DNA from 4 places in the Bradyrhizobium sp. USDA 4516 genome. Region 1 is predicted to be linked to each of the others. Evidence: riboswitches for the same ligand, from Rfam matches in the RefSeq annotation. Region 1 holds a riboswitch; each other region holds the start of a gene.
What was found. Region 1 has a riboswitch for glycine ahead of ACVI1L_RS39370 (D-amino acid dehydrogenase). Riboswitches for the same ligand answer to the same signal wherever they lie in the genome.
Positions count from the first base shown of each region.

Region 2: it holds a riboswitch for glycine, as region 1 does, so the genes downstream of both, gcvT (glycine cleavage system aminomethyltransferase GcvT) here and ACVI1L_RS39370 (D-amino acid dehydrogenase) in region 1, are expected to answer to the same signal.
Region 3: it holds a riboswitch for glycine, as region 1 does, so the genes downstream of both, ACVI1L_RS04610 (L-serine ammonia-lyase) here and ACVI1L_RS39370 (D-amino acid dehydrogenase) in region 1, are expected to answer to the same signal.
Region 4: it holds a riboswitch for glycine, as region 1 does, so the genes downstream of both, gcvT (glycine cleavage system aminomethyltransferase GcvT) here and ACVI1L_RS39370 (D-amino acid dehydrogenase) in region 1, are expected to answer to the same signal.

Region 1 covers NZ_JBSRXT010000001.1:8,477,582-8,485,208, forward strand. Annotated here, with positions in the region: gene ACVI1L_RS39350 (hypothetical protein) at 52-372, shown strand; gene ACVI1L_RS39355 (hypothetical protein) at 436-579, shown strand; gene ACVI1L_RS39360 (ABC transporter substrate-binding protein) at 650-2,269, opposite strand; gene ACVI1L_RS39365 (M20/M25/M40 family metallo-hydrolase) at 2,535-3,665, shown strand; glycine riboswitch at 3,758-3,864, shown strand; glycine riboswitch at 3,868-3,982, shown strand; gene ACVI1L_RS39370 (D-amino acid dehydrogenase) at 4,048-5,406, shown strand; gene ACVI1L_RS39375 (ABC transporter permease) at 5,567-6,508, shown strand; gene ACVI1L_RS39380 (ABC transporter permease) at 6,512-7,399, shown strand; gene ACVI1L_RS39385 (ABC transporter ATP-binding protein) at 7,541-7,627, shown strand, end outside.
Region 2 covers NZ_JBSRXT010000001.1:8,642,862-8,650,488, reverse strand. Annotated here, with positions in the region: gene gcvP (aminomethyl-transferring glycine dehydrogenase) at 1-1,764, opposite strand, end outside; gene gcvH (glycine cleavage system protein GcvH) at 1,788-2,153, opposite strand; gene gcvT (glycine cleavage system aminomethyltransferase GcvT) at 2,173-3,318, opposite strand; glycine riboswitch at 3,460-3,548, opposite strand; gene alaS (alanine--tRNA ligase) at 3,751-6,438, shown strand; gene ACVI1L_RS40185 (cyclic nucleotide-gated ion channel) at 6,450-7,627, shown strand, end outside.
Region 3 covers NZ_JBSRXT010000001.1:974,755-982,381, reverse strand. Annotated here, with positions in the region: gene ACVI1L_RS04610 (L-serine ammonia-lyase) at 1-1,291, opposite strand, end outside; glycine riboswitch at 1,407-1,492, opposite strand; gene ACVI1L_RS04605 (ABC transporter ATP-binding protein) at 2,116-2,910, shown strand; gene ACVI1L_RS04600 (ABC transporter ATP-binding protein) at 2,907-3,620, shown strand; gene ACVI1L_RS04595 (branched-chain amino acid ABC transporter permease) at 3,634-4,512, shown strand; gene ACVI1L_RS04590 (branched-chain amino acid ABC transporter permease) at 4,515-5,528, shown strand; gene ACVI1L_RS04585 (ABC transporter substrate-binding protein) at 5,548-6,768, shown strand; gene ACVI1L_RS04580 (GlxA family transcriptional regulator) at 6,772-7,443, opposite strand.
Region 4 covers NZ_JBSRXT010000001.1:989,071-996,697, forward strand. Annotated here, with positions in the region: gene ACVI1L_RS04650 (MaoC/PaaZ C-terminal domain-containing protein) at 206-703, opposite strand; gene ACVI1L_RS04655 (ABC transporter substrate-binding protein) at 784-1,971, opposite strand; glycine riboswitch at 2,300-2,388, shown strand; gene gcvT (glycine cleavage system aminomethyltransferase GcvT) at 2,530-3,675, shown strand; gene gcvH (glycine cleavage system protein GcvH) at 3,695-4,060, shown strand; gene gcvP (aminomethyl-transferring glycine dehydrogenase) at 4,084-6,963, shown strand; gene ACVI1L_RS04675 (hypothetical protein) at 7,523-7,627, shown strand, end outside.

The DNA of each region.
Region 1 (7,627 bases):
GCATTTTCGCGGCTGTTGCATTTCGAAATCAATTTTGGTCGGAGATCGGCGATGGAGATTGCAAACTGCAATCGGATTGCGAAGAGCAATCGGATTGCTAGCGAAACGGCGCGCGATCATGGTGCCTTTACTCTCGAGCATGGCGACGATGCGGCTCATTGCAGCAACGGGCTCAATGCCCAGAATTTCCGCAACGCTGCGCCCGACGACCGCGCGATCTACCGGCGATGGATCCGCGGCGCGATCGTGGTGTACGGACTGCTCGCATTTGCCGCTGGAGCGGTGGTCAGGATGAGCGGAACCGGCACCAGACAGACACAGCTCACGAGCTTGTCGAGCCCGAGCAGCATGACACCAGGCCACGGCGATTAGCGGTCCCCGGTTCGGAACCCGTGCACTGCGTATTCGTTGTCATGCCGCAATTGGAGCATGACGATGCCGAACGACGATCCATCCGCGCAGCGCGCAACCGACCAACCCGATCAGCGCAAGGAGCGCCCCTCCCCGCCGCAGCACGCACCACAAGGCGGACCACCGCTCAGCGACGGATTGGAGCAGCTCCGCGACAGCCACACCTGACACGCGACAGGGCGAAAAGAAAATGGCCGGGACAAGTCCCGGCCATTTGTTTTTGCGTCAAGCCGCAAGCTTACTCGGACTTGTCGATATTCCAGAAGATCGGCGTCGCCGGGCCGTCGAGCACACCGGTCAGCGACTTCCGCCATGCGCTCGGAATGGTGTACTGGCCGAGCGGAACGTAGATCACCTGATCGTAGGCCTCGGTCTGGATTTCCGCGGCGATCTTCTTCTTTTCCTCAGCCGAGCCGGCGCGCGCGAACTTGTCACGCAGCTCCTCGATCTTCGGGTCTTCGGCCCAGCCGAACCAGCCGCCATTCTTGCCGCGACCCGTGATCGACGCGTTGACGATCGGATCGGAAACGTCGGCCGCGACCCAGTTGGTGAAGAACATGTTCCAGCCGCCTTCCTTCGGCGGCTTCTGGCTGGCGCGGCGGGTCACCACGGTCTGCCAGTCGGTGGCCTGCAGGTCGACCTTGAAGCCGGCCTCGCGCAACTGCTGCGCAGCCACGACCGGTTGGGCTTTCAACGTCGTGACGTCGCCCGGCGCCATGATCACCACGGGGGTGCCGTCATAGCCGGATGCGGCAAGCGCCTTCTTGGCTTCCGCCAGGCCGTTGCCCTTCACCAGCGTTTCGGCCCCGACGTCGGTCTCGAGCGGCGTGCCGCAGACGAAGAAGGCGCCGCAGATCCTCTGGTACTTGGCGTTGCCGACCAGCGCGTCGAGCACGTCCTTCTGGTTCATCGCCAGGAACGCAGCCCGGCGCACCTTCGGATTGTCGAACGGCGGATAGAGGAAGTTCATGCGTCCGAGGGTCTGGAAGCCGAACTTGTTGAGGACGTCGATCTTGAGATCCGGATTGGCTTCGAGCACCGGCAGCATGTCGAACGGAAGGTTCTCCATGAAATCGATGTCGCCGGATTGCAACGCGTTCACCGCGGTCTGCGCATCGGCCATCGTGACCCACTCGACACGGTCGACCTTGACCACCTTGCCGCCCGCGGTCCAACTCGCAGGCTCCTTGCGCGGCACGTAGTCCTTGTTCTTCTCATAGACCGCCTTCACGCCCGGCTGGAATTCCGCCTGCACGAATTTGAACGGTCCGGAGCCGATCTGTTCCGGGATCGGCTTGTCCGGCGGCGTCTCGGCCAGACGCTTCGGCATCATGAACGGCACGCGCGATGACGGCTTGCCGATCGATTCCAGCACGAGGCCGTAGGGTTCCTTCAGCTTCAGCGTGATGGTCTTGGCGTCGGTCGCCTCCAGGCTCGCGACGAAGTCCATCAGCTTCTGGCCCATGCCGTCGACCTTGCCCCAACGCTGCAGCGAGGCGACGCAGTCTTCCGCGGTGACCGGCGCGCCGTCGTGCCACTTCAGACCGTCGCGCAGCGTGAACGTGTAGGTCAGCTTGTCGTCGGAAACCTTCCAGTCCGCCATCTGCGGCTGGATCTTGAAATTGGAATCCGTCGCCAGCAGCGTGTCATAGATCATGTAGCCATGATCGCGGGTGATGTAGGCCGTGGTCATGATCGGATCGATGACGCGCAGATCCGAGTGCATCACCGCGGTGATGGTCTTGCCCGCGGCCATCGCCTGCGGCGCGAATGACAATTCCTGCGGCGCGAACGACAGCGCGAGCGCCGTCAACGCGGCCGCTAGCGTGCGGTGTTTCCAACGCGAGATAGGGAACATGCAATCTCTCCTGACGTGTAACTGGTCAAAGCCGGCTTATTCGTTATGCATGTGGTTCGTTATTTAGGCGAACTAACATGCTGTATGGCTTGTGAAATTGAGACTTGCACCAAGCGCCAAGCGCGTCAATCGGTTTCAGGTCGCATCGGACGTACACAAACGAATGAGGCCGCGCGCCAGATTTTGGCTTTACAAAATCGTCGGCTGAGATTTTCGTAACGCGCGCGCGATGCCGGCGCCGTCAGAACAACAAGAGAGAACAACGATGAACCCCGCCAATCTCCCCTTTGATTCCGAAACGATGCTGCAGGGCCTGCGCAGCTGGGTGGAATGCGAAAGCCCGACCTGGGACGCCGCCGCGGTCGAACGCATGCTCGATCTCGCCGCCCGCGAGATGGCGATCATGGGTGCGACGATCGAGCGCATCGCCGGACGCCAGGGCTTCGCGGGCTGCGTCCGCGCCCGTTTCCCCCATCCGAAACAAGGCCAGCCCGGCATCCTGATCGCCGGCCATCTGGACACCGTTCACCCCGTCGGCACGATCGAGAAGCTGAAGTGGCGGCGCGAAGGCAACAAGTGCTTCGGGCCGGGCATCTTCGACATGAAGGGCGGCAACTACCTGTCGATCGAGGCGATCAGGCAATTGGCGCGCGCCTCCTTTACGACTCCGCTGCCGATCACCGTGCTGTTCACCCCCGACGAAGAGGTCGGCACGCCGTCGACGCGCGACATCATCGAGGCGGAAGCCGCGCGCAACAAATATGTGCTGGTGCCGGAGCCCGGCCGTCCGAACAACGGCGTCGTCACCGGCCGCTATGCGATCGCGCGCTTCAACCTGGAAGCCACCGGCAAGCCCAGCCATGCCGGCGCAACGCTGTCTTCCGGCCGCTCCGCGATCCGCGAGATGGCGCGGCAGATCATCGCCATCGACGGCATGACCACCGAGGACTGCACGTTCTCGGTCGGCATCGTGCATGGCGGCCAGTGGGTCAATTGCGTCGCGACGACCTGCACCGGCGAAGCGCTCAGCATGGCCAAGCGCCAGGCCGATCTCGACCGTGGCGTCGAGCGCATGCTGGCACTGTCGGGCACCGCCAACGACGTGACCTTCAAGGTGACGCGCGGCGTCACCCGCCCGGTGTGGGAGCCCGATGCGGGCACCATGGCGCTCTATGAAAAGGCAAAAGGCCTTGCTGCAGCGATGGGTCTCGATCTGCCGCACGGCAGCGCCGGCGGCGGCTCGGACGGCAACTTCACCGGCGCGATGGGCATCCCCACGCTCGACGGCCTCGGCGTTCGCGGCGCCGATGCACATACGCTCAACGAGCACATCGAGGTCGACAGCCTCGCCGAACGCGGCCGCCTGATGGCGGCACTGCTGGCGACGCTGGACTGACATCGATTTGCACTGCACAACACGTTGGCACTGCCGGATCGAAATTTAGCCTTGTCCATTTTTGAGGCTTCGCCTACGGTCCGGCCGTCCAACGCGACGATGCGGGAGAGATCGAAGCGACAACATTCGTGTTGTTGCCTTTGGCGCCGACGGAGCAACCGCCCCGGAAACTCTCAGGCAAAAGGACTGTATCGTCAGGACGATCTGGAGAGAGACGAACATGGCCGCACATCAAGGGCCATGACGTCCACCGAAGGGGATAGTTCGCTTCTGGCCCCGGCCCGATGCGGATCAAGCTCTCAGGTACCGTGACAGATGGGGCGCCGATGCCGGTTTCACCGGCGGTTCGGCGACTCTAACCCACGGGAGCCTGACAACTATCATGCCACACATCGCGATCATCGGCGCCGGCATCACCGGCGTAACGACGGCCTATGCCCTGCTTGAACGCGGCTACAAGGTGACTGTCCTCGACAGGCATCGCTACGCCGCGATGGAAACCTCGTTCGCCAATGGCGGACAACTCTCCGCCAGCAACGCCGAGGTGTGGAACAGCGCCGCGACCATCCTCAAGGGGCTGCGCTGGATGCTGAGAAGCGACGCGCCGCTGCTGATGAACCCGAAGCCGAGCTGGCACAAATATTCCTGGATCGGCGAGTTCGTAGGCCACATCACGCGCTATCGCGGCAACACCATCGAGACCACGAAGCTCGCCATCGAAGCGCGCAAGCATCTGTTCTCGATCGCAGAGCGCGAAAACATCGCCTTCGATCTCGAACGCCGCGGCATCCTGCACGTCTATCACGACAGGGCCGGCTTCGAAGCCGGCCTCAAGGTCAACACGCTGCTGCAGCAAGGCGGGCTCGACCGCCGGCCGGTGACCCCGGACGAGATCCGCGTCATCGAACCCGCGCTGCAGACAACCTGCTATGGCGGCTTCTTCACGCCGTCGGACGCGATCGGCGATATTCACAAATTCGCGCGTGGGCTTGCCGACGCCTGCATCCGCCGTGGCGCGAGCTTCGTCCATGAAGCCGACGTCGACACGATCGCACACGGCGATGACGGCTTCCGCATCGGCTGGAACGAAGCTGCTTCACATGATGCTGCGGTCGCGACGCGCCAGCAGCTACAGGCGGACGGGATCGTGATTTGCGCCGGCGTGGCGAGCCGCCACTTCGCCAGCCTGCTCAACGACCGCGTCAATGTCTATCCGGTGAAGGGCTATTCGATCACGGTGCAACTCGATGCGCCGCAAAGCCGGAATGCGGCCCCAACCGTCAGCCTGCTCGATGAAGCTGCGAAGATCGTCACCAGCCGGCTCGGCGCCGACCGCTTCCGCGTCGCCGGCACCGCCGAGTTCAACGGCTTCAACCGCGACATTCGCGCCGACCGCATTCAACCGCTGGTGGACTGGGTGCGGCATCATTTCCCGGAGATCGACACGTCGAAAGTCGTGCCATGGGCGGGCCTGCGCCCGATGATGCCGAACATGATGCCGGTGGTTCGCGCCGGACGGATTCCGGGCGTGTTCTACAATACGGGCCACGGTCATCTCGGCTGGACACTGTCGGCGGCAACGGCGCAGATGGTGGCCCAGGCGATCGACGATTGGCGCGACCTCGACACGCCGCCGATGGCGCCGACGTTCGGTGCCGGGCTCGACGTGCCCGCCGACGCGCGCAAAGCTGAAATCAATCCACCTTCCAGTGGACTGCTTCAAACTTCACCGGAGGAATAATCGCGGCCAACAGGACTGATTAGCTGCACCGCAAAATCCGCAGCACCGATGGCATGGGACTTGCTCAAGTTCTACCGTGAGTCTGCTACCATCTGTGCTACGGTCTGGTGTGCAACGGTCCCGCTGGGGACTTCATCGACCACAACCCAACGGATCAAATTTGCTCGGATATCTGCTTCGCCGCATCCTCGCCGCCATTCCCGTGATGGGCGTGGTGGCTCTGTTCGTGTTCCTGTTGCTGCGGCTGACGCCGGGCGACCCGGCCGCCATCCTCGCCGGCGACAACGCGACTCCCGAACAGCTCGAACGCATTCGGACCTCGCTTGGTCTGAACGAGCCGATCTACATCCAGTTCTACACCTGGATCGCCAAGTTGCTGCACGGCGACCTCGGCGTCTCCCTGATCTCGAACAAGCCGATCCTCGAAATGATCGTCCCGCGCCTCGAGCCCTCGATCTCGGTCGCGCTGGCCACCATCATCCTCTCGATCCTGGTGGCGGTGCCGCTCGGCGTGATCGCGGCGTGGAAGCACGGCACCTGGATCGACCGCTTCGTGATGGGGCTTTCCGTGCTCGGCTTCTCGGTGCCGGTGTTCGTCATCGGCTATGTGCTGATCCAGATCTTTGCGATCGATCTGCGCTGGGTTCCGGTACAGGGCTTCAAGAGCATCTCGGCCGGCTTCGGTCCGTTCTTCCAGCGCCTCATCCTGCCGACCTGCACACTCTCCTTCATCTATGTCGCGCTGATCGCACGCATGACGCGGGCCTCGATGCTCGATGTGCTCGGCGAGGATTACGTGCGCACGGCGCGGGCCAAGGGCATCGGCGAGACCGGCGTGCTGCTGCGCCATGCGCTGCGCAACGCCGCCGTGCCGGTCATCACGGTGATCGGTTCCGGCTTCGCGCTCTTGATCTCCGGCGTCGTCGTCACCGAGAGCGTGTTCAATCTGCCCGGCATCGGCCGCCTCACCGTCGATGCGGTGCTGGCGCGCGACTATCCGGTGATCCAGGCGATGATCCTGTTGACGTCAGGTATCTACGTCGCGGTCAATCTGTTGATCGACCTCGCCTACACCCTGCTCGATCCTCGTATCCGGTACTGAGCAATGGCGATCGAAACCCTTCCCGAATCCTCGCTTCCCGTCACCCGGCCGTTCCGCGTCAAGTTCGGCTTCCTGACGTCGACGCCGATCATCGCGGTTGCGACGATCAGCCTCGCCCTCATCATCCTGATGGCGATCTTCGCACCGCTGCTTGCGCCGCATGATCCTCTGCTGCTGACGCCGTCGCAGCGGCTGAAGCCGTCGAGCGCGCAATATCTGCTCGGCACCGACGCCTATGGCCGCGACCTGTTGTCGCGCATCATCTACGGCGCACGGATCTCGCTGGTGATCGGGCTCGGCGCCGCCGTCTGCTCGATCGCCATCGGTCTTCTGATCGGCCTCGTCGCCGGCTTCTTCCGCTGGGTCGATGCGGTGCTGATGCGCGTGATGGACGGCCTGATGGCGATCCCCGCCATCCTGCTCGCGATCGCCGTGGTGTCGCTGTCGGGCGCCAGCATCTGGACCGTGATGGTCGCGATCACCATCCCCGAGATCCCGCGCGTGGCGCGGCTGGTGCGCTCAGTGGTGCTGACCGCACGCGAGGAGCCTTATGTCGAGGCCGCGATTTCGCTCGGCAGCAGCCTGCCGAAGATCATGTGGCGGCATTTGATGCCGAACACGATCGCGCCGCTGATCGTGCAAGGCACCTATGTCTGCGCGTCCGCGATCTTGACCGAGGCGATCCTGTCGTTCCTCGGCGCCGGCATCTCGCCGGAAACGCCGACATGGGGCAACATCATGGCCGAGGGCCGCGCCTATTTCCAGGTCAAGCCGTCGCTGATCTTCTGGCCGGGGCTGCTGCTCTCGATCGCCATTCTCAGCGTCAACCTGATCGGCGACGCCGCCCGCGACGCGCTCGATCCCCGCATGAAGCAGCGTGAGGGCAAGTGACGGCTTCAGCTCTTCTGAAGCCGTCATTCCGGGGCGATGCGAAGCATCGAACCCGGAATCTCGAGATTCCGGGTCTGGTGCTGGCGCACCATCCCGGAATGACAGTGGGTAAATTCCTTCGCAGCGCCAAGAGACCCTGACATGACCAACGTCGTCCTCGACATCAGCAATCTCGTCGTCGGCCTCGGCCGCAAGGCGGATGCGCATCGCATCATCGACGACCTCTCG
Region 2 (7,627 bases), 170 kb from region 1:
GTGCGGCTCGCCGCGCGCGAGGTGATAGCCGCGGATCGCCAGCAGCCCGGCATATTCGCCCTGCGCGCCGGAATTCGGCTGCAGCGAGACTGCGTCATAGCCGGTGATGTCGCACAGCCATTGCTCCAGCCGCTTGAACAGCGCGTGATAGCCCTTGGCCTGATCCGCCGGCGCGAACGGATGCAGATTGCCGAACGCCGGCCAGGTCAGCGGGATCATTTCGGTGGTGGCGTTGAGCTTCATCGTGCAGGAGCCGAGCGGGATCATCGCGCGGTCGAGCGCGAGGTCACGATCGCTGAGCTTGCGCATGTAGCGCAGCAGCTCGGTCTCGGAACGATGCGTATTGAACACCGGATGGCTGAGGAAGGCGCTGGTGCGCCGCAGCTCCTTCGGCAGCGCCTCGTGCGCGCCGGCCTCGATCTCGGCATAGCTGAGCTTGCCGCCGAACACGCGCCACACCGCCTCGACCGTCTCCGGCGTCGAGGTCTCGTCGAGCGCGATGCCGAGCGTGGTCGCGCCGACGCGAAGGTTGATCTGTTCCGCCTGCGCGCGGGTGACGAGCTCGATCTGCTTGCTACCTGCCTCGACGGTCACGGTATCGAAGAACGCTTCGCTGGTCGGCGCAAAGCCGAGCTTGCGCAGGCCGGCCGCAAGCACGGTGGCGCGACGATGCACGCTGCGTGCGATATGGGTCAGGCCCTCGGGACCGTGATAGACCGCATACATCGAGGCGATCACGGCGAGCAGCACCTGCGCGGTGCAGATGTTCGAGGTCGCCTTCTCGCGGCGGATATGCTGCTCGCGGGTCTGCAGCGCGAGGCGATAGGCGGGCTGGCCACGCGAATCCACCGAGAGGCCGACGATGCGGCCGGGCAGCGAGCGCTTCAGCGTGTCGCGCACCGCCATATAGGCGGCGTGTGGTCCGCCATACCCCATCGGCACGCCGAACCGCTGCGCCGAACCGATCGCGATGTCGGCGCCGAGCTCGCCGGGCGAGGCGAGCAGCGTCAGCGACAGCAGGTCCGCCGCGACGATCGCAAGCGCGCCCTTGGCGCGCAGCGACGCGATGGCAGGCTTGAGGTCGCGTACTGCGCCCGACGTTCCCGGATATTGCAGCAGCGCGCCGAGCACATCGGCGTTGTCGAGCTCGGTCAGGGGATCGCCGACCACCAGCGCCCAGCCCAGCGGCGCGGCGCGCGTGCGCATCACCGCCAGCGTCTGCGGATGCACCTCCTTGTCGACGAAGAACACCTTTGCCTTGACCTGCGAGTGGCGCTCGGCGAGCGCCATCGCTTCCGCCGCGGCGGTCGCCTCGTCGAGCAGCGAGGCGTTGGCGACGTCGAGCCCGGTGAGGTCGCAGATCATGGTCTGGAAGTTGAACAGGGCCTCGAGCCGGCCCTGGCTGATCTCCGGCTGGTACGGCGTATAGGCGGTGTACCAGGCCGGGTTCTCCAGAATGTTGCGCTGGATCACCGCGGGCAGGATGGTGCCCGAATAGCCCTGGCCGATCAGCGAGGTGAACACCTGGTTCTGCGCGGCGAGCTCGCTCATATGCGCGAGCGCCTCGGTCTCGCTCAGCGCCCGGCCGAGATCGAGCGGCGCCTTCTGCCGGATCGACGCCGGCAGCGTCTCGTTCATCAGCGCCTGCAGGCTCGCGGCGCCGACCGTCTCCAGCATCGCGTTGACGTCGCGCGGCGACGGTCCGATGTGGCGGCGGACGAAATCGGTGGCGGCTTCGTTGATCGGCTTGAAGGGCGCGTTCATGACGTGATCCTCGGGGTGATCCTTTAGGCGGTGTGCGCGGCGTAGGCGGCCTCGTCCATCAGGCCGCCGAGCTCGCCCTTGTCGGCAATCTTCAGCTTGAAGAACCAGGCCTTGCCGCCGGCGTCGGAATTGACCAGCGCGGGCTCGGCGGCGAGCGCGTCGTTGACCTCGACCACCTCGCCGGAGATCGGCGCGTAAACGTCGGAGGCGGCCTTGACGGATTCGACGACAGCGGCGGCCTCGGCCTTCTTCAGGCTGCGGCCGACCTTGGGCAGTTCGACGAACACGACGTCGCCGAGCTGCGACTGCGCATAGTCGGTGATCCCGATCGTGGCGACGTCGCCCTCGATGCGGAGCCATTCGTGGTCGGACGTGTACAGCGTCGTCATGGGGTCGATCCTTTGGCGTTCAGCGTTTGTAGGTATTGGGGACGAAGGGCGTAGCGGCGACTTTCAGCGGCAGCCGCTGGCCGCGCACTTCGGCGAAAACGGTGGTGCCGACGGCGGAAAGGGCCGTGGGCAGGTAGCCCATCGCAACCGGCGCATTGAGGCTCGGGCCGAAGCCGCCCGAGGTCACCTTGCCGATCTGCTCGGTCGAGCCGGCATCGGCGAACAGCGCGGCGCCTTCGCGCACCGGTGCGCGGCCGTCAGGCTTCAGGCCGACCCGTCGGCGCGCAGCGCCATCTGCGAATTGCGCGAGAATTTTGTCGGCGCCGGGGAAGCCGCCGGCGCGGGCGCCGCCGCTGCGGCGAACCTTCTGCACCGACCATTCCAGCGCGCCTTCGACCGGTGTCGTCGTGGTGTCGATGTCATGGCCATAGAGGCACAGCCCGGCTTCGAGCCGCAGGCTGTCGCGCGCGCCGAGCCCGATCGGCAACACGTCGGGATTGTCGAGCAGCGCGGTGACCAGGGCTTCCACCTTGTCTGCGGGCACGGAAATCTCAAAGCCGTCCTCGCCGGTATAGCCGGAGCGCGAGACGAAGCAGTCGACGTCACTGAGCCGGCGCGGACCGGCGTCCATGAATTTCATCGAACCGACATCTGCACAAAGTTTCGCCAGCACCGATTCGGCTTTCGGGCCCTGCAGCGCGATCAGCGCGCGGTCGGCCAGCGAGACGATCTCGCAGGCGTCGGAGAGATTCGCGCGCAGATGCGCCTCGTCCTCGGCCTTGCAAGCGGCGTTGACCACCAGGAACAGGTGATCGCCGAAATTCGCCACCATCAGGTCGTCGAGCAGGCCACCGTCATTGTTGGTGAATTGCGCGTAGCGCTGCCGTCCCGGCGCGATACCGACGATGTCCTGCGGCACCAGTTTTTCCAGCGCGAGCGCGGCATCCGCGACCTTGCCGGATTTGGCCTTCAGCACGAGCTGGCCCATGTGCGACACATCGAACAGACCGGCTTCCTTGCGGGTGTGCAGATGCTCCTTCAGCACGCCGGCCGCGTATTGCACCGGCATGTCATAGCCGGCGAACGGCACCATCTTGGCGCCGCGCGCCAGATGCAGCGCGTGCAGCGGGGTCTGTTTCAGCGGGGAGGTTTCGCGCGCAAGCATCACAGGGCCCTCGCGGTTCCCGCCGGGGACCTATTTCCCCTTGAGAAACCTGCAGAAAGCCCCATCTGTCGCTGTGCCTGAGAGTATTATCCCGTCGGCGGACGCGTCGGGGCGAACCCCAGCGTCTCTTTCCAGATGTCAGACGTCACGCGGTCCTTTTGCCTGAGAGTTTCCGGGGCGGTTGCTCCTTCGGCGCCGGCGATGAGGCCGGTCTCTCCCGACGTGACTAGGTATAGGTAGGTAGAAAACACGGCGCCACCAAGACTGTCAACGCAGCTGCAGCAACTATCCAATGGGCTTTGTGCTGCCGCGGCAAGCCCATGATCCGCCTGCACAGTTTCTGGACACCGCAGCTGGCAATGTCTAAAAGCGTTCGGCCGGAAAATGACGCCTTTTTGCGGCTGGCCGGCCCCTTTTTCCGATTGGATGAACATGAGCAGCGTCAACGACATCAGGTCGACATTTCTGAACTTCTTCAAGGAGAACGGGCACGAGATCGTGGCCTCGTCGCCGCTGGTTCCGCGCAACGACCCGACCTTGATGTTCACCAATGCCGGCATGGTGCAGTTCAAGAACGTCTTCACCGGCGTCGAGAAGCGCGGCTACCAGCGCGCCACGACGTCGCAGAAGTGCGTGCGCGCCGGCGGCAAGCATAACGACCTCGACAATGTCGGCTACACCGCGCGCCATCTCACCTTCTTCGAGATGCTCGGCAACTTCTCGTTCGGCGATTACTTCAAGGAGCGCGCGATCGAGTTCGCCTGGAATCTGATCACCAAGGATTTCGGGCTGAAGAAGGACAAGCTGCTGGTCACCGTCTACCACACCGACGACGAGGCGGCCGGCTACTGGAAGAAGATCGCGGGCTTCTCGGACGACCGCATCATCCGCATCCCGACCTCGGACAATTTCTGGGCGATGGGCGACACCGGCCCGTGCGGACCGTGCTCCGAAATCTTCATCGACCGCGGCGAGCACATCTGGGGCGGCCCTCCGGGCAGCCCGGATGAGGATGGCGATCGCTTCCTCGAATTCTGGAACCTGGTGTTCATGCAGTACGAGCAGGTGACGAAGGAGGAGCGCGTAGCGCTGCCGCGTCCCTCGATCGACACCGGCATGGGGCTCGAGCGCATGGCCTGCATCCTGCAGGGCGTCGAGAGCGTGTTCGAGACCGATCTGTTCCGCAATCTGATCGATGCCGCCGCGTCTACCCTCGGGCACGGTCCGAACGAGCAGAACGTTGGGTCGTATCGGGTGATCGCGGACCATCTGCGCTCGTCCGCGTTCCTGATCACCGACGGCGTGCTGCCGTCGAACGAGGGCCGCGGCTACGTGCTGCGCCGGATCATGCGCCGCGCGATGCGCCATGCACAGCTCTTGGGCGCGAGCGAGCCGCTGATGCATCGCCTGGTCTGGGCGCTGGTCCGCGAGATGGGCCAGGCCTATCCGGATCTGGTCCGTGCGGAGAAGCTGATCGAGGAGACGCTGCGGCTGGAGGAGACGCGCTTCCGCAAGACGCTGGCGCGCGGCCTGTCGATCCTCGACGAGAAGAGCGCCGGCCTCAAGAAGGGCGACATGTTCGACGGCGACACCGCGTTCACGCTGTACGACACCTACGGCTTCCCGCTCGATCTGACGCAGGACGCGCTGAAGTCGCGCGGCATCAGCGTCGACCAGGCGTCGTTCACCGACGCGATGGAGCGGCAGCGCGTGAAGGCGCGTGCCTCCTGGGCAGGTTCGGGCGAGGCGGCGAGCGAGGCGATCTGGTTCCCGCTGCGCGAGAAGCTCGGCGCGACCGAATTCCTCGGCTACGAAACCGAGAGCGCGGAAGGCGCGGTGACGGCGCTGATCAAGGACGGCGCCGAGGTCGAGAGCCTGAAGGCCGGCGAGAGCGGCGCGATCGTGCTGAACCAGACCCCGTTCTACGGCGAGTCCGGCGGCCAGGTCGGCGACACCGGCGTGCTGACCGGGGAGGGCGTCAAGTTCCGCGTCACCGACACGCAGAAGAAGGCCGGCGATCTGTTCGTGCATCTCGGCACGGTGGAGCAGGGCACGCTCGGCGTCGGCACCACATTGCAGCTCGAGGTCGATCACACCAGGCGCTCGTCGATCCGCGCCAACCATTCGGCGACGCATCTGCTGCACGAGGCGCTGCGCCAGGTGCTCGGCGATCACATTGCCCAGCGTGGCTCGCTGGTCACGCCCGACCGGCTGCGCTTCGACTTCGTGCATCCGAAGCAGATCACGCCGGAAGAGCTCGCCCGGATCGAGGACATCGCCAACGATGTCGTGCTGGAGAATGACGAGGTCACGACCCGCGTCATGGGCGTCGACGATGCCCGCGAGGCCGGCGCCCGCGCGCTGTTCGGCGAGAAATACGGCGACGAGGTTCGCGTCGTGTCGATGGGCAAGGGCGCCCGCGATCACGGCCAGAACGCGCTTGGCTGGTCGGTCGAGCTCTGCGGCGGCACTCATGTGCGCCGCACCGGCGACATCGGCCTGATCTCGGTGACCAGCGAGGGCGCGGTGGCGTCCGGCGTCCGCCGCATCGAGGCGCTGACCGGACGTCACGCGCGCAAGCACGCCAACGACACCATCGCGCTGGCCAAGACCGCGGCGCTGGAGTTGCGCACCACGATCGACGACGTGCCGGCGCGCATCGCCGCGCTGATGGAAGAGCGCAAGAAGCTCGAGCGCGATCTGTCTGACGCCCGCAAGAAGCTCGCGATGGGCGGCGGCAGTGCGTCGAACGGCGCCGCCTCGGCCGTTCGCGAGGTCGGCAATGTCAAGCTGCTGGCGCGCGCGGTCGAGGGCGTCGAGACCAAGGATCTCAAGAGTCTCGTCGACGACGGCAAGAAGCAGATCGGCTCGGGCGTGGTCGCGATCGTTGGCGTCACCGAGGACGGCAAGGCCGGCATCGTGGTCGGCGTCACTGCCGATCTGACCGCGCGGTTCAACGCGGTCGAGCTCGTGCGCAAGGGCTCCGAGGTGCTCGGCGGCAAGGGCGGCGGCGGCCGGCCCGACATGGCGCAGGCCGGCGGGCCCGACGGCGCCAAGGCCAACGCCGCGCTGTCGGCGATCGAACAGGCCATGACTCAACAGGCGTCGGCCGGCGCCTGACGGAGAGGCTGATCGTGGCGACGGCTCCGCTCAAGCCCACGATCAGCGATCCCGGGCTGCGCGACCGTCTCTACGAGCTGCTCGAACGCGATGATCTGCCGCATTCGGGCGGCTTGCGGTTTGCCCGGGTCATCGTCGCCATCATCGCCGTCGATGTGCTGGCGGCGATCCTGGCCTCCGTGCCCGAGATCGACGCGCAGCTCGGCTGGCTGCTGACGACCATCGAGATCGCGGCGGTCATTGCCTTCGCGCTGGAATATGCCGCGCGGCTCTGGAGCGTGGTCGGCCACTCGCTGCGCGACATGACGCCGGCGCGGGCGCGGCTGGAATACGCCTTCTCGGCGCTCGGCGTGATCGACCTGCTGGCCTTCCTGCCGTCAGCCGTCGCGCTTGCGATCGGCGACAAGACCGCGCTGGTGCTGTTCGGCATGCTGCCGTTCCTCAAGCTGGTGCGCTATTCGACCGCGATGCGCTCGCTGCTGGCGGCGCTACATGCCGAGCGGCGCACGCTGTTCGGCTGCGTGGTGATCCTGACCGGCGCCGTGCTGCTGTTTGCCTCGCTGCTCTATGCCATCGAGCACAGGGTGCAGCCGGACAAGTTCGGCACTATGCCGCAGGCGATGTGGTGGGCGATCGTGACGCTCGGCACCGTCGGTTACGGCGACGTCGTCCCGATTACGCCGCTCGGCCGGACCGTCACGGTGGTCGCGATCGTGGTCGGCTTCGCGATGATCGCGCTGCCGGTCGCGATCATCTCGACCGCGTTCGCCGACGAGGTCCGGCGCCGCGACTTCGTCGTGACCTGGGGCATGCTGGCGCGGGTGCCGCTGTTCTCACATCTTGGCGCTGCCGATATTTCCGACATCATGCGCTTGCTGCGGTCGCAGACCATCGAGGCCGGCGAGGTCTTGGTGCGGCGCGGCGATGCGGCGTCATCGATGTATTTCATCACCGCGGGCGAGGTCGAGATCGACCTGCCGAGCCAGCTTGTGCGGCTTTCCGACGGCGCGTTCTTCGGCGAGATCGCGCTGCTGCGGCGGACCAGCCGCTCCGGCACGGTGACGGCGACGCGCAAGACCAAGCTCCTGGTGCTCGATGCGCAGGACTTCCATGCCCTGATCGAGCGCATGCCGGCGCTCGCCGCGCATGTCCGGGAGACCGCGGAGGCGCGGCTTGCCGATCCGCTTGC
Region 3 (7,627 bases), 7.5 Mb from region 1:
TCGACTTGATTGCGCCGAATGCGTTGCGTTCGATGCACGGGATCTGAACGAGCCCTGCGACCGGGTCGCAGGTCATGCCGAGATGATGCTCCATTGCAATCTCAGCAGCATTTTCGATTTGTTCGTTGGTGCCACCTAGGGCGGCGGCAAGTCCTGCAGCCGCCATCGCGGCGGCCGAGCCGACCTCACCCTGACAACCAACTTCCGCGCCGGAGATGGAAGCGTTGTGTTTGATGATGCTGCCGATCGCGGTCGCAGTGAGAAGGAATCTGCGCATGCCATTCACATCGGATCCGTCGCAGAAGTCACGGTAATATCTGAGAACGGCGGGTAACACGCCGGCGGCGCCATTCGTCGGTGCCGTGACGACCCGACCACCGGAAGCGTTCTCCTCATTCACGGCAATGGCAAAGGCGGACACGTACTCGAACGCTTCGCTTGGGGAGCGTTGGTTGGCCAGCGCAGCAGACCGAAGTCTCTGAAACAGCTTCTTCGCTCGGCGCGGGACTTTCAAACTGCCGGGCAGGTCCCCATCTCGATCGAGGCCGCGATCGACACACGCCATCATCACTCGGATAAGGGTGTCTAGAAGTTCAACGATGGAAGGCTCGTCCCGGCGTGCCAGCTCGTTGACGAACGCAACGTCAGCTATGGTGCAGAAATTGGCGCGGCATATTGCCAGGAGCTCATCCGCCGACCGGAAATCGAAGCCGAATGCAAAGGTCTGCACCTTTGATGCGCCGCTGTCTCCGTCGCGTTCGACAAATCCCCCTCCAACGGAGTACCAGACCTCTGAGGCGATGATTTCGCGGCGTATATCGAAGGCTTGCAGCAACAGCGCATTGGGGTGACGGTCGTAGACCGTTTGCCTGTCAAAGACGATGTCGCGTGCTTCGATGAATTCGATTGCAGTATCATTGGGAAGAACAACGCTGCCACTCGATCGTATCTCGGCCAAGATCGAGTCGGTCTCATCCGGCTCCAGCTGGTCGGGCGAGTGTCCGGAGAGCCCGAGCAAAATCGCAGCGTCCGTTCGATGGCCTTTACCAGTCCAGGCCAGCGATCCGAAGGCGGTAACGGCTATTCTGCTGGTCCTTTGTTGCCGCTCTGCGCCTAGGCCTCTCACGAAAGAGGACGCGATCTTCATCGGTCCGATCGTATGTGAGGAAGACGGACCGACCCCAACCTTGAACAAGTCACCCAGCCCGATGGGCAACATGATTTGCTCGCCGCGTTGCGCAGCCCGCTCGAGCAGGGTGGTTATTGCTGTTGTTAACGCAGATACCGACATGAAGCACCTCTAGCCATCGATCAAATCGATCGAGCTGTTGAAGCGCCCCATCTGTCTTTTTGGCCTGAGAGTGTTATCCCTTCGGCGGATGCTGACCGCATCACTTTCCAGATGTAGATCCGACACGGTCCTTTTGCCTGAGAGTTTCCGGGGCGGTTGCTCCTTCGGCGCCGGGTATCCGGCCTCTCCCGTGGTCAGATAGACTTAGTTACTTCTCTAAAACTCCAAACACTGATGATTGAAAAATAGCTGCCGAGTGGGCTGTATCGCAGTCGCCTGGATCGAGCAAGGGCGCGCCGTTCTGTCGTCCGTGAAAACGGTTCACCGCTTGGTCGAATACTGTTCGTTTGCGTTCACCGTAGGCAAATACTTAGTTTGCCGAGCCTCTCATCGGTGAAGCAACACGTCAAGCGGCGGCGATGTTGCGCACGATGTTTGATTTCGTCCGGGCTTCGATGCGAATCCCGGTCCTCGTTATAGACCCGAAGAATTGTGAACTAGCAGGCTGCTCAATGACCTGCAGAACTGAGAGGGTTGAAACGTCGTGTGCGGCTGTCAATGATCATAATTTGCGATGTCTGCCCGCTTGCTCCGTGATGCTGCTTCAACTTGGCAGTCGCGGACGCCCGGTTCGTTTGCTCCGGGCAATGCGGTGCATGTCTGCAGAGCGTTTGGTTCAGTTCGGCGAGCGCTTTCCAGGCTGACGCGACTCTTCGCCGCCGTTTCACGGAACTGCTGATGATATGTCGCATCGAGATCGATAGGGGATTCGTGTGTTCGGGTTGAATAGCCGAGATGCCATCGCTGAAGTCGGGAAAGAAGAAGTGTCCCGATCAACGGACCAATCACGCTCCTCATTTCTCGCGGTTCGCGACGTCAGCGTCGTGTTCGGCGGCATCATCGCACTGAACGGCGTGTCGTTCGACATGCGCCATGGACAGATCCTCGGGCTGATCGGGCCGAACGGCGCCGGCAAGACGACGCTGTTCAATTGCCTGTCGCGGCTCTATCAGCCGTCGTCGGGCGACATCCTGATGGAAGGCAAGAGCATCCTGTCGCGCCCGCCGCACCGGATCGCCGAGATCGGCATCGGCCGCACCTTCCAGAACGTCGCGCTGTTCCCCAACCTGTCCGTGATCGACAATGTGCGCGTCGGCGCGCATGCGCGCACCTCGAGCGACATCGTCAGCGACTCGCTGCGCCTCGCCTGGGTCCGCCGCGGCGAGACCGACATGAACAAGAAGGTGCACGACATCCTTGGCTATCTCGATCTCGAGGACGTCGCCCACACCGTGGTCTCGGGACTTCCGTTCGGCACCCAGAAGCGCGTCGAACTGGCGCGCGCCCTGGCCGCGGATCCGAAGATCCTGCTGCTCGACGAGCCGGCCGGCGGCCTCAATCACGAAGAAGTCTATGTGCTCGGCGACCTGATCCGCAAAATCCGCGACGACCGCAAGATCACCGTGCTGCTGGTCGAGCATCACATGGGTCTCGTGATGTCGATCGCCGACCACGTCGTCGCGCTCAATTTCGGCCGCAAGCTTGCCGAAGGCACGCCGGCCCAGGTCCAGGCCGACCCTGATGTCATCAAGGCCTATCTGGGGAGCAAGGACCAATGACCACGATGCTCAACGTCAAGGACCTGCGCGCCTATTACGGCCAGGTTCAGGCCCTGCACGGCCTCTCCTTTTCGCTCAACGAGGGCTCGCTGACCACCCTGCTCGGCGCCAACGGCGCCGGCAAGACCACCACACTGCGGGCGATCTGCAACATGGTGCGCTCCACCGGCGCGATCGAGTTCGAGGGCAAGCCGATCGGCACGCGCTCGACCGAAAACGTGGTCCGCCTCGGCATCGCCCACGTGCCGCAGGGCCGCGGCACCTTCACCAACATGACGGTGGAGGAAAACCTGCAGCTCGGCGCCATCAGCCGCCCGGACAAGAAGGCGATCGGCGCCGACATCGAACGGATGTACGAGCATTTCCCGGTGCTGAAGCAGCGCTACACCCAGCAGGCCGGCACGCTGTCCGGCGGCGAGCAGCAGATGCTCGCGGTGGCGCGCGCGCTGATGCTGCGGCCGCGCCTGATGCTGCTCGACGAGCCGTCGTTCGGCCTCGCGCCGCTGATCGTGCGCGACCTGTTCCGCATCCTCGGCAAGATCAATCGCGAGGAAAAGGTGACCATCCTGGTGGTCGAGCAGAATGCGCAGCTCGCGCTTGAGCTCGCCGACCAGGCCTACGTGATCGAAACCGGACGGATCGTGATGTCGGGCAATGCCAAGGACATCGCGAACAACGAAGACGTCCGCAAATCCTATCTCGGCTACTGAGGGAGCTGGCACAATGGAGCTTTTTGCCAACCAGGTCCTGGCCGGCATCGCCACCGGCGCGATCTATGCCTGCATGGCGCTCGCGGTGGTCATGATCTACCAGGCCATCGACCATCTGAATTTCGCCCAGGGCGAAATGGCGATGTTCTCGACCTTCGTGTCCTGGCAGCTGATGCAATGGGGCGTGCCGTATTGGGGCGCCTTCGTGCTCACCGTCGCCTTTTCGTTCGCCGCCGGCATCGTCATCGAGCGGTTGCTGTTCAAGCCGCTGGCGAAGGCGCCGATCCTGACCAACGTCGCCGGCTTCATCGCGCTCTACGCGATCATCAACTCGGTCGCCGGCCTGATCTGGGACTTCACCATCAAGCAGTATCCGACGCCGTTCGGTTCCTCACCGTTCCTCGGCAGCCAGCTGATCTCGACCCATCAGGCCGGCATGATCGGCATCACGCTGTTGATGCTGCTCCTGCTGTTCTTCTTCTTCCGCTTCACCCGGGTCGGTCTTGCGATGCGCGCCGCCGCATCGCTGCCGGAATCGGCCCGGCTGGTCGGCATCAACACCTCGTGGATGATCGCGCTGGGCTGGGGCATGGCCGCCTCGATCGGCTCGATCGCCGGCATGATGATCGCACCTGTGGTGTTCCTCGAGCCTAACATGATGCTCGGCGTGCTGATCTATGGATTTGCCGCAGCCGTGCTCGGCGGCCTGTCGAGCCCGTTCGGCGCCGTCATGGGTGGCTTCCTGGTCGGCGTCTTCGAGAACCTCGTCGGCACCTACATCCCCGGCGTCGGCAATGAACTGAAACTTCCGATCGCGCTTGCGCTGATCATCGTCGTCCTGGTCGTGAAACCGGCAGGCCTGTTCGGCCGCGCCATCGTGAAGCGAGTTTGATCATGAGCGCCGCTGAAGAAGTCGAAGTCGTCACCGAAGGCCAGGCCGTCGAGGCCGTTCCCAAGCGCGCCATGACGCTGGGCTACGGCACCTCGCTCGTCGTGCTCGCCGCGCTGATCCTGATCCCGCTGTTCGTCAAGAACTTCATCATCTTCCAGATGACGATGCTTCTGATCTACGGCCTTGCGGTGCTGGCGCTCAACATCCTGACCGGCGGCTCCGGCCAGTTCTCGCTCGGCCAGAGCGCGTTCTACGCCGTCGGCGCCTACACCTCGGCGATCCTGATGGAGCATGCGGGCATGAACTATGCCCTCACGCTGCCGATCGCCGGCATCGTCTGCTTCGGCTTCGGCTTCCTGTTCGGCCAGCCGGCGCTGCGGCTTTCCGGCGTCTATCTGGCGCTCGCGACCTTTGCGCTCGCCACCGCGATGCCGCAGCTTCTGAAGCTGGGCTATTTCGAGCACTGGACCGGCGGCGTGCAGGGTCTCGTGGTCACCAAGCCGGATGCGCCGTTCGGCCTGCCGATGGGGCAGGACATGTGGCTGTATTACTTCACGCTGGTGGTCACGATCGCGATCTATATCGCTTCGGTGAACCTGCTGCGCTCGCGCTCCGGCCGCGCCTTCATGGCGATCCGCGACAACGAGATCGCGGCCTCCGCGATGGGCGTCGACGTCGCGCTGTACAAGACGCTGGCGTTCGGCGTCTCGGCCGGCATCACCGGCGTTGCCGGCGGTCTCGGTGCCATCGCGGTGCAGTTCGTGGCGCCCGACGGCTACACCATCCAGCTCGCGATCTCGCTGTTCCTCGGCATGGTGGTCGGTGGCGTCGGCTGGCTGCCCGGCTCGATCGTGGGCTCTGCCTTCATCATCTTCGTGCCCAACATCGCCGAAGGTATTTCGAAGGGCCTTTCGGGCGCCGTGTTCGGCGTGCTGCTGTTCCTGTTCGTATTCCTGGCGCCGAACGGCACACGCGACTTGCTCAATATGATCCGAAGATCTGTTGGGGAAAAATGATGAGACTGGAGGAGAAAACATGCATTTGAAGTTTCAACGGAGCATTTGGATCGGGCTTGTCATCGCTCTAGGCGCATCTAACGCGTCAGCTCAAAAAAGCTACGATGCCGGCGCAACCGATACAGAGATCAAGGTCGGCAACATCATGCCGTATTCGGGGCCCGCATCGGCCTTTGGCGTGATCGGCAAAACTGAAGAGGCTTATTTCAACAAGATCAATGCTGAGGGGGGAATCAATGGTCGCAAGATCAATTTCATCTCCTATGACGATGGCTACAGCCCGCCCAAAGCTGTGGAGCAGGCAAGGAAGCTCGTCGAGAACGATGAGGTGCTCCTAATCTTCAATCCCCTAGGTACGGCATCGAACTCGGCGATCCAGAAGTTCATGAACGCCAAGAAAGTTCCGCAGCTGTTCGTCGCCACCGGCGCAACGAAGTGGAACGACCCTGCGGGCTTCCCCTGGACCATGGGCTGGCATCCCTCCTATCAGAGCGAAGCCCGCGTTTACGCGAAGTATTTGCTGAAGAACAAGCCCGACGCCAAAATCGGCGTACTGTATCAGAACGATGATTTCGGCAAGGACCTCCTAAGGTGGCTGAAGGATGGACTCGGAGCGAAGTCATCGATGATTATCGCTGAATCAAGCTACGAAATTACAGAGCCTACGATCGATAGCCATATCGTCAAACTGAAGGCATCCGGGGCCGATGTGCTCTTGTCATTCACCACGCCCAAGTTTGCAGCGCAGGCGATCAAGAAACTTGCCGAGATCAATTGGAAGCCAGTTCATATCGTCGCGAACGTTTCGAATTCGGTCGGAGGTGTTATTCAGCCCGCAGGTGTTGAGAATGCGCAAGGGGTTCTCTCCGCCGCCTATCTTAAGGATGGCAGCGATCCGCAATGGCGTGACGATCCGGGGATGAGCAGATTCGTTGCCTTCTTGAAGGATTACTATCCGTCGGGAAACAAGCTCGACAACAATGTCGTGTATGGCTACGCCGTAGCACAGACGCTCGTTAAAGTGTTGCAGATGTGTGGGAACAACCTTACTCGGGAAAATGTAATGAAGCAGGCCGCAAGCCTCCGAGACTTTATCCCAGACGCACTGTTGCCTGGAATCAAGATCAACACGTCATCGACCGATTTCGCCCCGATCAAGCAACTGCAGATAATTCGGTTCGAGGGCGACAGATGGGTCCTGTTCGGCGACACCCTGAGCGGCAGTGCCGACGAGAAATAGCGGTTATGCTCGAAACAGGCTCGGCGATCTTCCCGTGTGGCGGCGGATCAGGCGATAGAGCGCCGAGCTATCCTCGAATCCAACTCGCTCAGCAACACTTTCCAGCGATAAGCGCGTCGTCTGCAGCAGGTGAAGCGCCGCATCGACACGGATTTTCTGCGCGAACTTCATCGGCGACATTCCCGTTGCGAGAGCTAACCGGCGGTTCAGCGTGCGGGTCGTGGTGCCCGTTTGCAGGGCCAGGTCCTGGAGTGTGAAAGGCATCGCCAAGCGGCGACGCACATAGGCGTCGACCTTGCGCGCAATTGGATCCTGAGCGGCCAGAAAGGCCGGGATGACGTAGCGCGCCTGTGATGCGCGTTGATCGACGACGATATGCCGCGCCGCGTCCTCCGCAAGAGCGGGGCCGGCGAAACGCGAGACGAGACCAAACATCAGGTCGATGTGAGCGAAAGCTGCGCCGGACGTCCACACCCGGGTATCTTCCGTCAGCATAGAGTCGGAATCAGCAAGGCTTTTCGGAAAGAGCGATTTCAACTTTGGTGTCAGCCACCAGGTCGTCGTGCAACGCCTGCCGTCGAGCAGTCCTGCCTGGCCCAGCAGAAAAAACCCCGGTACAAGATGCTGCAACCGTCGTGCCGCCTCGCCACGCAGCGCGCAGCCAATTTGCTGCATGGGTGGCATCCGGCGCGGCAATCCTCTCATCCACTGCGGCGTCGGTTCCGGCGCCGATGCCCAGCACGATAACGAGGTCTCTGGGTTTTGACCTGCGTAGGGATTGTGCGGGCAAGCTCACGCCACCCCGTAGCTTGGCAACCGAGCCATCGCTGACAACCGCACGCCACTCAAAGACCGGCTC
Region 4 (7,627 bases), 7.5 Mb from region 1:
CATGCTCTAAGCGGCGACCGTTGTTCGAAGGAGGTGCCATTGCCATCCGATGGCCTAAACGTGTTTCCGAGCACCAAATGACTGAGGAGGCTCCTCATACGCCTGGCCACAAGGGAGATTGCGACCAGATCAGCTGAGTGACTCCTGCCCATTGGTATCGTCGAGACGAGTCCACTGAGTAGCAGCGCACCACCGATCCGGTCGGTCAGGAAGCGGACGGTGAACGTTTCAACAAGGTCTTGAGTACCATCGAGAACACGAGGGCTTTGTCTTCATCGAACAGCTCACACCTCGGATAGAGTGTTCCCCGATCCGGCCGGCTTTTCGATGGTTCCAGTCTTTCGACAGTCAAGACGCCGCGCAGCCTCTGCCCCGCTCTGACTGGAGCGATCCATCGCAGGTCATCCACACCTGGAGAGCCTAGGCATGACGCTCGATTGAGAATGCGATCGACGTAGAGGCGCATGAACAGTCCAGCGGTATGCCAGCCACTTGTGATGATGCCCTTGTATGGGGAATGCCTGGCCCTTTCCTCATCAGTGTGAAAGGACTGAGGGTCGAATTGACTTGCGAAGTCTGCGATGTCTCTTTCGGACACCGATATCCAACCGAGCTCGATGACCTGCCCGACCCGAAAGCTCTCGTAGGTCAACAATTGGCCAACGGCCTGGTCTTCATCAGAAGATTGGAGATCGACCTGCATTTGCAATCTCGGTTTACGGCTAATGCGATGCTATCTGGCGCTGGGGGCGAGCAAACAGCTCGCCCCTCTTCAGCCCGATCTTACTGTACTGGAGGCAACGGCAGTCCGTTGACGATGGAAGTAGCCATCTGCCGAGGCCAGACAGTGTTCAATGAGCCCTTCTGCCACTGGTCAATTGAAACCGGGCACCTTTCATTTTGCCCGACCGCATCAAACTTGAGGCCCCAGCCATTGGGGTAAGTTCCGAGCGGAATATCCCGCGACATTGCTGCGTGACGAATGCTCTCGGCGGTCATCTCGCCTTGAATCTTTGGAATGACATCGTTCAGTAGCGAGTACGCAGCACAGAAAGACATTGCGTTGAATCCGGATGGCTGCCTTCCGGTCAACCCTTTTAGCCGGCTGACGTACTCAACCTGCAGACGCCGGCCAGTCTCATTCAGCGCGGCTGGCGCAACGAGCGCAGGAGCATTTGCCGACAAGATTCCTTCCGTCATTTCGCCGGCCAGATTTAGAGTGTACAGACCAAATCCTGCGGAGGAGGTCATAATAACGGGCGGACGATAGCCCGCCCTCTTCATCGCATCTAGAATTCCAACAGAGTCTCGAATGAACGAACTCGCAAACAGGACGTCCGGATTTTGTTCCTTGATCCGGCAGACGATATTGTCGAAATCGAGATCGGCCCCATCGTACCTTGCGTCGTACGTGTAGCGCTGTATTGGCTTGATGTTCTTCGCAGTCAGGGCCTTGACGGTCTCGTCGCCACAACTCACGCCATACGCGCTCCCTTCGTTGATTACCATGACCCGAAGGTCGCTCTTCTTTGCCAGGAGCGGAGTGACCTCGTGCAGAACGTAGTCGACAGCAGCTTCCTCGACTGGAGTAGCGTAGGTATTGGTACGAAACGTATATTTCGGCTTGTGGGCGAACAGAGATGCCGCCCACGCGGTTTGGGTCCATAATACCGCCCCGTATTTCTCGCATACTTTCGACACTTCGATGCTGTGGTTCGACCCATAGCAACCGACGATCGCTCGCACTCCCTCTTGAGTAATCATTCTTTCAGCATGCTGGGCAGCTTCTTCGGGTGATGATCCGTCGGCCTTCACCCATTCAAACTTTCGAGACGATACATCACGCGAATTGATGAAATGCATTGCGGCGTCCGCTCCGTCGAACGAGTCTTGGCCCAGTTCGGCGACGCCGCCAGAAAACATGAATATCGCACCGATCTTGGTTGGGGCTGCGCTTTTGTTGACAGGCATTTTGAATGGTCTCTCGCGATTGATAGAGGTTCGGGTCGGGGATGAGTGAGCCTTGAAACACTACAGGATTTGTTGCCGCTCTCGGCTCGATATCGGCTGACGCTTGACGTGAGCGGATCTAACGATGGGGAAACAAGGCTCACATGGAGACAAGCCGCATGATCCTTCAGACGGCCTGCCGAAAGCGGTTTCATGCGAACTTAGCGGCTCGTGCAGCGTGAGCATTCCGGCGAAGAACGTGTCTTCAGCGATCGGTTGAATGGCCAGGTACTTAGTGTGCTTGGATTGACAAGTCCGGCTTGGCTATGTTTCGTGAGCGCTTCAACTGGCAATCACGTCGGGAGAGACCGGCCTTATCGCCGGCGCCGAAGGAGCAACCGCCCCGGAAACTCTCAGGCAAAAGGACCGCGTGACGTCTGACATCTGGAAAGAGACGCTGGGGTTCGCCCCGATGCGTCCGCCGACGGGATAATACTCTCAGGCACAGCGACAGATGGGGCTTTCTGCAGGTTTCTCAAGGGGAAATAGGTCCCCGGCGGGAACCGCGAGGGCCCTGTGATGCTTGCGCGCGAAACCTCCCCGCTGAAACAGACCCCGCTGCACGCGCTGCATCTGGCGCGCGGCGCCAAGATGGTGCCGTTCGCCGGCTATGACATGCCGGTGCAATACGCGGCCGGCGTGCTGAAGGAGCATCTGCACACCCGCAAGGAAGCCGGTCTGTTCGATGTGTCGCACATGGGCCAGCTCGTGCTGAAGGCCAAATCCGGCAAGGTCGCGGATGCCGCGCTCGCGCTGGAAAAACTGGTGCCGCAGGACATCGTCGGTATCGCGCCGGGACGGCAGCGCTACGCGCAATTCACCAACAATGACGGTGGCCTGCTCGACGACCTGATGGTGGCGAATTTCGGCGATCACCTGTTCCTGGTGGTCAACGCCGCTTGCAAGGCCGAGGACGAGGCGCATCTGCGCGCGAATCTCTCCGACGCCTGCGAGATCGTCTCGCTGGCCGACCGCGCGCTGATCGCGCTGCAGGGCCCGAAAGCCGAATCGGTGCTGGCGAAACTTTGTGCAGATGTCGGTTCGATGAAATTCATGGACGCCGGTCCGCGCCGGCTCAGTGACGTCGACTGCTTCGTCTCGCGCTCCGGCTATACCGGCGAGGACGGCTTTGAGATTTCCGTGCCCGCAGACAAGGTGGAAGCCCTGGTCACCGCGCTGCTCGACAATCCCGACGTGTTGCCGATCGGGCTCGGCGCGCGCGACAGCCTGCGGCTCGAAGCCGGGCTGTGCCTCTATGGCCATGACATCGACACCACGACGACACCGGTCGAAGGCGCGCTGGAATGGTCGGTGCAGAAGGTTCGCCGCAGCGGCGGCGCCCGCGCCGGCGGCTTCCCCGGCGCCGACAAAATTCTCGCGCAATTCGCAGATGGCGCTGCGCGCCGACGGGTCGGCCTGAAGCCTGACGGCCGCGCACCGGTGCGCGAAGGCGCCGCGCTGTTCGCCGATGCCGGCTCGACCGAGCAGATCGGCAAGGTGACCTCGGGCGGCTTCGGCCCGAGCCTCAATGCGCCGGTTGCGATGGGCTACCTGCCCACGGCCCTTTCCGCCGTCGGCACCACCGTTTTCGCCGAAGTGCGCGGCCAGCGGCTGCCGCTGAAAGTCGCCGCTACGCCCTTCGTCCCCAATACCTACAAACGCTGAACGCCAAAGGATCGACCCCATGACGACGCTGTACACGTCCGACCACGAATGGCTCCGCATCGAGGGCGACGTCGCCACGATCGGGATCACCGACTATGCGCAGTCGCAGCTCGGCGACGTCGTGTTCGTCGAACTGCCCAAGGTCGGCCGCAGCCTGAAGAAGGCCGAGGCCGCCGCTGTCGTCGAATCCGTCAAGGCCGCCTCCGACGTTTACGCGCCGATCTCCGGCGAGGTGGTCGAGGTCAACGACGCGCTCGCCGCCGAGCCCGCGCTGGTCAATTCCGACGCCGGCGGCAAGGCCTGGTTCTTCAAGCTGAAGATTGCCGACAAGGGCGAGCTCGGCGGCCTGATGGACGAGGCCGCCTACGCCGCGCACACCGCCTAAAGGATCACTCCGAGGATCACGTCATGAACGCGCCCTTCAAGCCGATCAACGAAGCCGCCACCGATTTCGTCCGCCGCCACATCGGACCGTCGCCGCGCGACGTCAACGCGATGCTGGAGACGGTCGGCGCCGCGAGCCTGCAGGCGCTGATGAACGAGACGCTGCCGGCGTCGATCCGGCAGAAGGCGCCGCTCGATCTCGGCCGGGCGCTGAGCGAGACCGAGGCGCTCGCGCATATGAGCGAGCTCGCCGCGCAGAACCAGGTGTTCACCTCGCTGATCGGCCAGGGCTATTCGGGCACCATCCTGCCCGCGGTGATCCAGCGCAACATTCTGGAGAACCCGGCCTGGTACACCGCCTATACGCCGTACCAGCCGGAGATCAGCCAGGGCCGGCTCGAGGCCCTGTTCAATTTCCAGACCATGATCTGCGATCTCACCGGGCTCGACGTCGCCAACGCCTCGCTGCTCGACGAGGCGACCGCCGCGGCGGAAGCGATGGCGCTCGCCGAGCGCCACTCGCAGGTCAAGGCGAAGGTGTTCTTCGTCGACAAGGAGGTGCATCCGCAGACGGTGGCGGTGATGCGCACGCGCGCCGCGCCGCTGGGCTGGGCGCTGGTGGTCGGCGATCCCCTGACCGAGCTCGACAACGCCGATGTGCTCGGCGCGCTGCTGCAATATCCGGGAACGTCGGGCGCGGTACGCGACCTCAAGCCTGCCATCGCGTCGCTGCGCGCCAAGGGCGCGCTTGCGATCGTCGCGGCGGACCTGCTGTCGCTGACGCTGCTCGCCTCGCCCGGCGAGCTCGGCGCCGACATCGCGATCGGTTCGGCGCAGCGGTTCGGCGTGCCGATGGGGTATGGCGGACCGCACGCCGCCTATATGGCGGTGCGCGACACGCTGAAGCGCTCGCTGCCCGGCCGCATCGTCGGCCTCTCGGTGGATTCGCGTGGCCAGCCCGCCTATCGCCTCGCGCTGCAGACCCGCGAGCAGCATATCCGCCGCGAGAAGGCGACCTCGAACATCTGCACCGCGCAGGTGCTGCTCGCCGTGATCGCCTCGATGTATGCGGTCTATCACGGTCCCGAGGGCCTGACCCATATCGCACGCAGCGTGCATCGCCGCGCCACCGTGCTCGCGGCCGGCCTGCGCAAGCTCGGCTTTGCGCCGACCAGCGAAGCGTTCTTCGATACCGTGACCGTCGAGGCAGGTAGCAAGCAGATCGAGCTCGTCACCCGCGCGCAGGCGGAGCGGATCAATCTGCGCATCGGCGCGACCACGCTCGGCATCGCGCTCGACGAGACCTCGACGCCGGAGACGGTCGAGGCGGTGTGGCGCGTGTTCGGCGGCAAGCTCAGCTATGCCGAGATCGAGGCCGGTGCGCACGAGGCGCTGCCGAAGGAGCTGCGGCGCACCAGCGCCTTCCTCAGCCATCCGGTGTTCAATACGCATCGTTCCGAGACCGAGCTGCTGCGCTACATGCGCAAGCTCAGCGATCGTGACCTCGCGCTCGACCGCGCGATGATCCCGCTCGGCTCCTGCACGATGAAGCTCAACGCCACCACCGAAATGATCCCGCTGACCTGGCCGGCGTTCGGCAATCTGCATCCGTTCGCGCCGGCGGATCAGGCCAAGGGCTATCACGCGCTGTTCAAGCGGCTGGAGCAATGGCTGTGCGACGTCACCGGCTATGACGCGGTCTCGCTGCAGCCGAATTCCGGCGCGCAGGGCGAATATGCCGGGCTGCTGGCGATCCGCGGCTATCACCTCGCGCGCGGCGAGCCGCACCGCAAGGTGTGCCTGATCCCCTCCTCCGCGCACGGCACCAATCCGGCCTCGGCTGCGATGGTCGGCATGGAGGTCGTGGTCGTCGCGTGCGATGCGCGCGGCGACGTCGACGTTAATGATCTTCGCGCCAAGGCGGAGAAGCACTCCGCCAACCTTGCCGCGGTCATGATCACCTATCCGTCGACCCACGGCGTGTTCGAGGAGCATATCCGCGAGATCTGCGACATCGTGCATGCCCATGGCGGCCAGGTCTATCTCGACGGCGCCAACATGAACGCGCAGGTCGGACTGTCGCGGCCCGGCGATTACGGCGCCGATGTCAGCCATCTCAATTTGCACAAGACCTTCTGCATTCCGCATGGCGGCGGCGGCCCCGGCATGGGCCCGATCGGCGTGAAGGCGCATCTTGCGCCCTATCTGCCGGGCCATCCCGCAACCGATGGAGCGACGGCGCATGCGATCGGCGCGGTGTCGGCCGCGCCGTTTGGCTCGGCGTCGATCCTGACCATCTCCTACATCTACATCCTGATGATGGGGGGCGAAGGCCTGACGCGGGCGACCGAGATCGCGATCCTCAACGCCAACTACATCGCCGCACGGCTGCAGCCGCACTTCCCGGTGCTGTACCGCAACGAGCGCGGCCGCGTTGCGCATGAGTGCATCGTCGATCCGCGGCCGCTCAAGACGACCAGCGGCGTCACCGTCGACGACATCGCAAAACGCCTGATCGACTACGGCTTCCACGCGCCGACCATGAGCTTCCCGGTGGCGGGCACGCTGATGATCGAACCGACGGAATCGGAATCGAAGTTCGAGATCGACCGGTTCTGCGACGCCATGATCGCGATCCGGGGCGAGATCGCGGAGATCGAGAAGGGCCGCTGGGAGGTCGAGGCCTCCCCGCTGCGCCACGCGCCGCACACCGTGCACGACATCGCCGACGATGCTTGGCATCGGCCTTATACGCGTACCGAGGGCTGCTTCCCAGCGGGCAGCTCACGCGTGGACAAATACTGGAGCCCGGTTGGACGCGTTGACAATGCCTTTGGCGACCGTGTCTTAATCTGCTCGTGCCTACCGGTTGAGGATCTTGTCGAGCAATTGCCCGTGATTTGATTCTGAGCGAAGTGGCCCAGCACTTGCCCCTCCTCTCTCCTTCACTCGCAAATTGCTGTAAATGCGGTGGTTGGTCAATGCGCGGGCGAACAACAACCAATAACCAGGTGTTATGGGCAATATGCTAGGGGAAGTACATTGTTCGTTGACATGGAAAGATGCCTCAGACGCCTGTCCGCATAAGCTGTCGAAAACGTCCATTCACGTCGATGACGTATTCCATGAACGGACAGCGCGTTTCGGTCGGTTATCATACGAACCTCATGACTCAGGCCGGTTGGTGGGCTCCTCATATCATGAGGCATTTGCGACGTAGCCTTTTGGCCCGTACCTCCATGAAATCGGGCTCGAAAGCCGTCTTGTTCTATTCGATGTGACTAAGACCAGAGGAGGCTTCGATGTCGCCACCTGACTAGGGGAGACGAACTTAAAGCTGCGCCTAGAAATTGACTGAACTGCACTTAATCACTGAAACAATCGTCAGCCGTTTAGAGCCGAAAAACCCGTGTGCGCACTGTGCACACGCTGGATTTGCACGCCTTGCACACAGGAGATTGCGATGCCCAAGCCATTTATCAAGAACATTGCGACGATCCATGACGCGTCCGAGGACACTTCTTACCTGAGACTTCGGATCGCCATGGTTCGTGGCCCGCGAAAGATT